2 regions of the Arthrobacter sp. 01T425 genome follow, and region 2 is predicted to be linked to the other one. Evidence: riboswitches for the same ligand, from Rfam matches in the RefSeq annotation. Region 2 holds a riboswitch; the other holds the start of a gene.

Region 1 (4,165 bases), on a different contig from region 2:
CAGCAAGGGGGCAGATCAGGCAGCCGATTCAGGCAGCAGGAACGGATCCCAGGCCGGCGTCGGCTTCTCGAGTTCCTTGATCTGCCAGATGGCACCCTTTGGCGGGCCCGGAACAAAACCGATCTTCCAGCCCATCTCCGCCGGCGTATGGTCGCTCTTGGCGTTGTTGCACCGCAGGCACGCCGCCACCAGATTCTCCCAGGAGTCGGCCCCGCCCCGCGATTTGGGCTGGATGTGGTCGATGGTGTGGGCAGCCTTGCCGCAGTACGCGCAGCGGTGGGCATCCCGGCGCAGCACGCCGCGGCGGCTCACCGCAGTCATCGTGTTGTACCTGGGCCGGATGTAGCGGTTCAGCAGGATCACGGACGGGCGGCCCAAAATGTCCTGGGGGCCGACCACGGGGTCGTCCCCTTCGGCCACCACGCTGGCCTTTCCGGTCAGGACAAGGACGAGCGCCCGGCGGAAGGTGATGACCGCCAGCGGTTCATATCCAGCATTCAGAACGAGAGTGCGCATCCGCATACCTCTTCACGGCCGCACCCGCCAGCGGCACGAGGGCCGGCTGCCCTCTGCATGGTCGGGCTATGGATCGACAACACAAGAGTAAACACTCAAGTGCCGGATCACCGAATATTTTTTCACCGGCGCGGTCCCCGGCGCGGAAAGTTCACTGCGCGGCAACGCAAAAGACCCCCGCCTGCAGGCGGGGGTCTTTTGGAATGCTGGGGTTCGTGCTTAGGCGCCGACGCGGATGAAGACCGGGCCGGAGCCGACGTTGACGCTGTACAGCGCGGTGGTGCCGCCGTTCCAGCCGCCGTGCACTGCCATGCCGTTGCCGACGTAGACCGCGATGTGAGCCATGCCCACGCCGCCGTTCTGGTAGTAAGCGAGGTCGCCCGGGCGTGCCTCGGCGGCGCTCACGGTGCGTCCCAGGGACAGGTAACCTGCCGGCCAGCCGTGGTAGTGGATGCCTGCCGCGGCCAGGGCGTTGGTGGCGAGGGCGGTGCAGTCCTGCGCCACGCCGATCTGTGCGTAGGCAGCGGCGGCGATGGTCGCGCCTGCGCCGCTTCCGATGCCGGCGGGGGCCTGGGCAGCGACGCCGCCGCTGACGCCAAGCTCGGTGCCGCCGGCGCGGGTGGCCGTGGCGTCCTGGACCTTGACGACGGGCTTGGGAGCCTCGACGACGGGAGCCGGCGTGGTGGTCACGGCGGGCTTCTCGTAGGAGATCGCGATGGTGGAAGCGGCCGAGATGGTGGCCGGAGCTGCGGACTGGACTTCCAGGGCCGAAGCGGAGGTCGATTCGCGCTGAACATTGGTTTCAGCAGCGTTGGCTGCGATTCCGCTGGTCAGGACCAGACCGGAAGCTGCGGCGATGACCGCGGCCTGACGGCCCACGCCGCCGGCGTTGTCGCCGACAGCCTTAGCAATAACAGCCAGCGAGTTGGTCTTGGTGACCTCGGCGCGGTGCCGTGCAACGTTTGCACGAGTAGTCATTAAGTTCTCTCTTTCGTGATCCTTGGACCGCGCGCTTTCGGGCACGGACTGAGGACGCTCCGGCATCTTGGGGGTACGCCGGATCGCCCCGAAATGGGTTACTTAGCGAAGGGTGTACTGCGAAGACGCGCCAAAAGCGGAAACTGCATGCTGTCCGGGCTCGCTAGAGATTGAGCCTGCGGAACGTGATCCAATCCGGGCGCCGGCAAGGGCGGCACGTGATGTGGATTCCAGCGGGCTCGACAGAGCCTCGCCGGTGCGCATGCGCGCAGAATTGTGGCGTGAAGACACGAAAGTAGCCTCTCCCAATGCCTACGAGGTGAGCTGTCGGATTCGGATGGGAGTCACCCGGCCGCGCTGCTTCCTGGGAAGCTTTACGACTTAACCCCAAGGCCTTCTTTCGAAGGCCAAAATTGGTTCCCCCGCCCCTGCCAGACGATGTAATGCGAACGGACCTTGAGCGGTGGCAGAGCTAGGCAATCCACTCAAGAGCGCCAACTTCGGAAAAGTTGGCGTGCTTCAAACCCTACAGCAGTCCGGATCCAATGTCACATTCAGATCACGGCGTGTCACAGGAAGTTGAGAGCAGCCCATCGTCTTTTTAGAGCCAGCCGAGCGGATCAACGACATCGCCGTTGACCATCACTTCAAAGTGGAGGTGGCAGCCCGTGGAGGCGCCGGTGGTTCCGCTCATGGCGACGACGTCACCGCGGGAAACCTTCTGGCCGACCTTGACCGAGGCCGAGGACAGGTGGTTGTACGTGGTCTCCAGGCCGTTGCCGTGATCGATGACCACGCGGTTCCCCCCGCCGAAGGGATGCCAGCCGTTGAAGGTCACGGTGCCGCTGGCGGCCGCGTGGACCGCCGTGCCGCACTGGGCGGCGAAATCCTGGCCGCGGTGGAACTCCCCCGCGCCCCCGGTAATGGGGCTGACGCGGTAGCCGAAGGGCGAGGCCGTGACCAGCTGGTCGAGCGGCGCACCCAGGGTGCCGGCCGATGCCGCGCGGGTGATGGTGCCCACAGACTGGGCGCTCAGCAGCTGCTTGAGTTTCCCGTCCGGATCGCCCTTCGTGGTGACGGCCGTACGGTTGAAGTCGACTTTGGCGGCGGCGGCAGCGGTGACATCCGGCTGCACGGCAGCGGAGAGCGCGCCGGACCCGCCCGGATTCGAAGCCATCACCGGGCTCGTGACGGGGACCGTCACGGTCAGAACCAGACCAGTTGCGGCCAGGGCGATCCCGGCCTTCTGCCCGACCCCGCTGGCCGCGGCAAAGTCCGTGACCTGGCGGAACGGACTGCGACGGCGACGGCGTTCATCCCGGTGCACGTCCCGCGGGCGTTCGGCCGTGTGTGCGACGACGGGACGCGGCTCCGGAGCGGGACCGGTCGCGCGGCGACGGCCCCTGGAGGTCTGGGTGGTCAAGAACGGTTCCTCTCTGGATGGCCTGCGAAGTTAGCTGTCGGATTCGGGTCAGAGAGATCAAAGACCCGGTCCGCCGTTGCAAGCAGCCACGCACAGATGCATCCCCAGGGGATCCTTCGGTGGAAGCTGCTTGCCGCTGACGGACTTCACCCCAAGGCTGCCGAAGTAGCAGCCGAAAGTGGTTCCCCCGCCCCTGCCAGGAGGTAGTTCTGCGACTGATCCGCTGGCAGGGCTCGGCTTCGGATCAGGTAACGCTTTGGTATCGGTACTGGGCACTAACTATAGGCGATTAAGCCGCCCGGTAATAAATCCGTAACCGCAATTGTGGACAACTCGTGGGTCGTCCCATGACCGGCGCGTAGTGGCTGGTCAGGCGACTGTTACAAAGACGTGCGCGGCAACCTCGGGCGGCAGTTCCAGGGCACCTTCGATATCGGGGACGCGGACCGAGATGTACTCCCCCACCCGCTCCAGCGAGACAAGCGCGCCAGGCCTGATTCCGCCCTCGTCGAGCTGGGCCAGAAGCTCCGGCTCCACCTGGATCGGCTCCGCGAGCCGGTTGACCGTAACCCTGGAAGTTACCCCGTAGCCGGCCATGGCCTCCAGCAGGTTCACAGGCCTGTCCACGGGGGCGCCATTGGGCACGCCGCCAAGATCCGCAAGCCCCGGAATGGGGTTTCCGTAGGGCGAGACCGTCGGGTGGTTGAGCATCTCGAAGATTCTTCGCTCGACGCGTTCGCTCATGACATGTTCCCAGCGGCACGCTTCCTCGTGGACGTAGGCCCAGTCGAGCCCGATCACGTCCGCGAGGAGGCGTTCGGCCAGACGGTGCTTGCGCATGACACCGATTGCACGTTTCCGTCCGGTTTCCGTCAGTTCAAGGTGCCGGTCGCCGGAAACAACCACCAGCCCGTCGCGCTCCATCCGGCCGATCGTCTGGGACACAGTGGGGCCGGAGTGGCGGAGCCGTTCGGCGATGCGGGCGCGGAGGGCAACGATGTTTTCTTCTTCAAGTTCCAGAATGGTCCGAAGATACATCTCCGTGGTATCGATCAGATCCGTCATTCAGCTCAGCTCCTCGAGCGCAGTCCTAGCGTCATTCCCACCGTACCGCGTGCGGGCTGCATGCAGGATGCGCCCAGGCGGAAACCGCCGTACGTTCGCATGCCAGCCTAGCCTATTTTGAATTACTCCGGATAATCTTTCGATCGACCTGGAGCTATTGTCCCAGCCCCAGCCGGCCGGCCG
Region 2 (4,165 bases):
ACTTTCCGGCATGACCCGCGTCCCCGGACGCGACTGGCGCAACCCGTCGACGTGGCATTTGCGCACCCGGCTGGTCCTGGTCGCCATGGCGCTGCTCGTGGCCATCTGCGGCGCTGTGGGCTTGTTCAGCTACGCCTCCATGGACCTCTTCCTCACCCGGCAGCTCGACACCCAGCTGGACCAGGCCTCCCACCGTTCGAGCGAGTTCGGCCGGCCCTCCTCGGACGATTCGGGCAGGCGCCCCGACCCCCTCGAAGCCCGGGGACAGGGCGTCGGGACGCTTAACGCACGGATAGTGGACGGCGAAGTCAGCAGGGCAGGATTCCTGGCCGGGGACGGCGCGGTCAAGAACCTCTCCCCCGCCGACAACAAGGTTCTCCTGGCCCTCACCCCGAGCGGCGTGTCCGTGGACCGCAGCCTTTCGGCCGGCGCCTACCGGCTCACGGCGGCGCGAACACCGTACGGTGACGTGATTGTGACCGGACTCCCGCTGGCAGAAAAACAAAGCACCCTGGCCTCCCTGGTCTGGACCATGGTGGTGGTGTCCGCAGGCGGGCTCGTGCTGATCGGGCTCGCCGGCACGGCCCTGATCCGGCGGACCATGAAGCCGCTGGAACAGCTCTCCGAGGTTGCCACCAAGGTCTCCCGTCTCCCGCTGGACGCCGGCGAGGTGGCGCTCGGGGTCCGCGTCCAGACGTCGGCGGCCCATCCCGGAACGGAAGTGGGCAGCGTGGGCTACGCGCTGAACAAGATGCTGGACAACGTCTCCAACGCTCTCGAGGCGCGGCAGGAGAGCGAGATGAAGGTCCGGCAGTTCGTCGCCGACGCCTCGCACGAACTCCGCACCCCGCTGACGGCCATTCGCGGCTACACGGAGCTGATGCGGATGACCGAGCATTTCACCCCCGACGGCGAGAGGTCCCTCGCCCGTGTGCAAAGCCAGTCCGAGCGGATGACCACGCTCGTGGAGGACCTGCTGCTGCTGGCGCGCCTGGACGAGGGGCAACCGCTCAAAATCTCCGACGTCGACCTCACCCAGCTGGCCATCGAGACGGTCAGCGATGAGAAAGTCATGGCCCCGGACCGCATCTGGCAGCTGGAACTTCCGGACGAGCCCGTGGTGGTGCGCGGTGATGCGACCCAGCTTCACCAGGTCCTCGCCAACCTGCTGTCCAATGCGCGCAAGCACACGGAACCCGGGACCAAGGTGGTCACGGGCGTTATGCGCTCGGCTGACGGCAGTGCCGTGGTCACCGTGACAGACAATGGTAGCGGCATCGCCCCGGAATTTATCGGCCGGGTCTTCGCCCGCTTCACCCGGGCCGACGCCTCGCGCACCAATCCGGCGTCGAACCCCGCAGCTGTCCCCGCCGATTCTGCCGTCGCGACGGCGAGGGTCGGGTCCGGGGCTCCCGCACGCTCGTCCTCCGGCGCCGTTTCCGGCAGCCGCGGAGGTCACGGCACGGCGACCGCCGCGCCGACGTCCGAGGGCACCAGCGGGTTGGGCCTGTCCATTGTCCAGTCGATCGTGGAGGCCCACGGAGGAACAGTCGAGGTCACGTCCCGGCCGGGCCGCACGGAGTTCGCCGTGCGGCTGCCCGCCTCGCCGCCGCCGGCGTAACCGGAACGGCCGCCGTCGGCGCAAACGGCCCGGACGGTCGACCGGCGAGCCCGGCGCAACCCGACACCCCGGCACTGTGACTCCTGTTACCAAAATGTGACTTAAGCAGCCGGGTCCTGTAGCGTCGTTAGCGTGCGCCGCCATCGGTGCCGCATATCCGGACGGACGCCAAACTCTGCCGCTTCCCGGATTCCGCTGGACCAGGCAGAGGCGGGGGACCCAGAGTTCCCGGGCAATCTGCTTTCATGCGCCCTCGGGGTGAAGCCGACACGTGATGTTCCGTGCGGCCGGATGACCTCATCCGAACCCGACAGCTAACTCCGCCGGCGTTGAGAGGCCACCATGACTGAATTCCAGGTACAAACACGCCCTGACGGCGGTTCGCATTCCCGCTCAGTTGGCGCCGCCAAGTCGCGCCACCGCGCCGAACCGGTCAAGCAGGCATCCGCCCTGTCGCGGTTCGCCGCCGGGCTCGGTGTAACCGGCCGCCGTGCCGCCGTCGTCACCGCCGCGTGCGCGCTGCTGCTGGGTGGCGGCGCCGCGAGCCAGGCGGCAGAGCCGGGCGCCCACACGGCGAACGTTGCGAGCCAGACGGCCACGATGGCTGACCCGCTGGCCAAGCTCAACTTCGAGCGGGTCCAGGTGGCTGGGCCGACCGCTGCCACGGAAAAGAACGTGGCTCCCCAGATCTCGGAGGTTAAGGCAGCCGAAGCGCTGATCCACGCGCCCGCTGCTGCCGCACCGGCAGCCGCGGCAGCACCTGCTCCGGCCCCCGCGGCAGCCCCCGCACCTGCTCCGGCTCCCGCGGCGGCCCCCGCTCCGGCACCGGCAGCCGCTCCGGCACCGGCACCGGCAGCCGCGCCGGTCGCAGTCGACGACCCCGCCGGCGCGCAGGCCTACGCCGCGTCCCAGCTGGGAAGCTATGGCTGGGCACCCGGCCAGATGCAGTGCCTGCACAAGCTGTGGACCAAGGAATCCGACTGGAAGACCACCGCCACGAACGCCAGCAGCGGCGCCTACGGCGTGGTCCAGTCCCTGCCCGCCTCGAAGATGGCGAGCGCCGGCGCCGATTACATGACCAACTACCGGACCCAGATCAACTGGGGCCTGAACTACGTCAAGTCGCGCTACGGTTCCCCCTGCGGTGCCCTGAACTTCCACTACGCACACAACTGGTACTAAACCGGCACTAGCCGCCCCCCGCCCTGGAGGCCCCGGATCCGCATGGATCCGGGGCCTCTTTGCGTCTCCACGGCCGGACCGGCCCCGGCGGCCCGGACTTCCACAGCCCCCGCACAGCTTGACCCTAAAGCCCTCATATGGGCCGCCGGGAAAGTTGAGCCATGACATTCACAGACCAGGCCACAGGAACCCTGCCCCGCTCCACGGCGACGCCGGCCGGCCCGGCGGCCCCAGGGGCACCCTCGGGGCTTGCCCTGGCCGACGCACCCGTCCCGGGCCCGATCGCCGGGGCCCTGACCGTCCCCGGCGGCCGGCGCACGGCCATTGATACGCGCGCCAGCACGCCCCTGCTGGACGTCACCATCCCGGTCTTCAACGAGGAACGGGACCTCGAGGCCTGCCTGCGCCGGCTCCACGCGTACCTGCTCGGCGCCTTCCCGCATTCCTTCCGGATCACCGTGGCGGACAACGCCAGCACCGACGGAACGCTCAAGGCCGCGGAACGGGTAGCCCGCGAGCTGCGCGAAGTGACGGTGGTCCATATGGCAGAAAAGGGCCGCGGAAACGCACTCCGCAAGGTGTGGCTGGCCTCGCCGTCGCCGGTCCTGGCGTACATGGATGTGGATCTTTCCACTGATCTGGCGGCCCTCGGCCCGCTCCTTGCCCCGCTCATTTCCGGGCACTCCGACCTGGCGATCGGGACACGGCTGACCCGCAACTCCCGCGTGGTCCGCGGACCCAAACGGGAATTCATCTCGCGCAGCTACAACTTCCTGCTCCAGGCCCTCATGGGCGCCCACTTCAGTGACGCGCAGTGCGGCTTCAAGGCGATCCGGGCGGACGTGGCCCGGCAACTGCTTCCCCACACGCTGGACAACGCCTGGTTCTTCGACACCGAGCTGCTGGTCCTGGCAGAAAAGTGCGGCCTGCGCGTCCACGAAGTCCCGGTGGACTGGACCGACGACCCGGATTCCAGCGTGGACATCGTCCAGACGGCCCTCGCGGACTTGCGCGGCATGGCACGGTTGAGCCGGGACCTGGTCTCGGGCCGGATCCCGGTTCCCGACCTGCGCGCGGCCCTGGCCCGCGGACCGCTGCCGGCCGCCTCGCGGGCACAGGAACAAAGCCCCGGCGGAAGCCTCTTCGGACAGCTCGTCCGCTTCGGCAGCATCGGGGTGGCCTCCACCCTGGCCTACCTGGCGATTTTCCTGCTCTGCCGCGGGTTCATGGACCCGCAGCTGGCAAACTTCCTCGCCTTACTCACCACTGCCGTGGCCAACACTGCGGCCAACCGGCGCTTCACGTTCGGCATCCAGGGCGGCAGCCAGGCGGCTCGCCACCATTTTGAGGGGCTGCTGGTCT

What was found. Region 2 has a riboswitch for cyclic di-AMP ahead of AC1DNG_RS20790 (aggregation-promoting factor C-terminal-like domain-containing protein). Riboswitches for the same ligand answer to the same signal wherever they lie in the genome.
Region 1: linked by a shared signal. The riboswitch ahead of AC1DNG_RS12200 (NlpC/P60 family protein) and the one ahead of AC1DNG_RS20790 (aggregation-promoting factor C-terminal-like domain-containing protein) in region 2 are both predicted to bind cyclic di-AMP.

What each region holds. Positions count from the first base shown of each region.
Region 1 is NZ_JBFTPY010000010.1:22,666-26,830, reverse strand. It holds gene AC1DNG_RS12205 (HNH endonuclease) at 16-516, opposite strand; gene AC1DNG_RS12200 (NlpC/P60 family protein) at 736-1,494, opposite strand; cyclic di-AMP (ydaO/yuaA leader) riboswitch at 1,790-1,959, opposite strand; gene AC1DNG_RS12195 (M23 family metallopeptidase) at 2,096-2,917, opposite strand; cyclic di-AMP (ydaO/yuaA leader) riboswitch at 2,922-3,136, opposite strand; gene AC1DNG_RS12190 (iron-dependent transcriptional repressor DtxR) at 3,287-3,982, opposite strand.
Region 2 is NZ_JBFTPY010000029.1:18,644-22,808, forward strand. It holds gene AC1DNG_RS20785 (sensor histidine kinase) at 11-1,621, shown strand; cyclic di-AMP (ydaO/yuaA leader) riboswitch at 1,805-1,964, shown strand; gene AC1DNG_RS20790 (aggregation-promoting factor C-terminal-like domain-containing protein) at 1,964-2,803, shown strand; gene AC1DNG_RS20795 (bifunctional glycosyltransferase family 2/GtrA family protein) at 2,965-4,165, shown strand, end outside.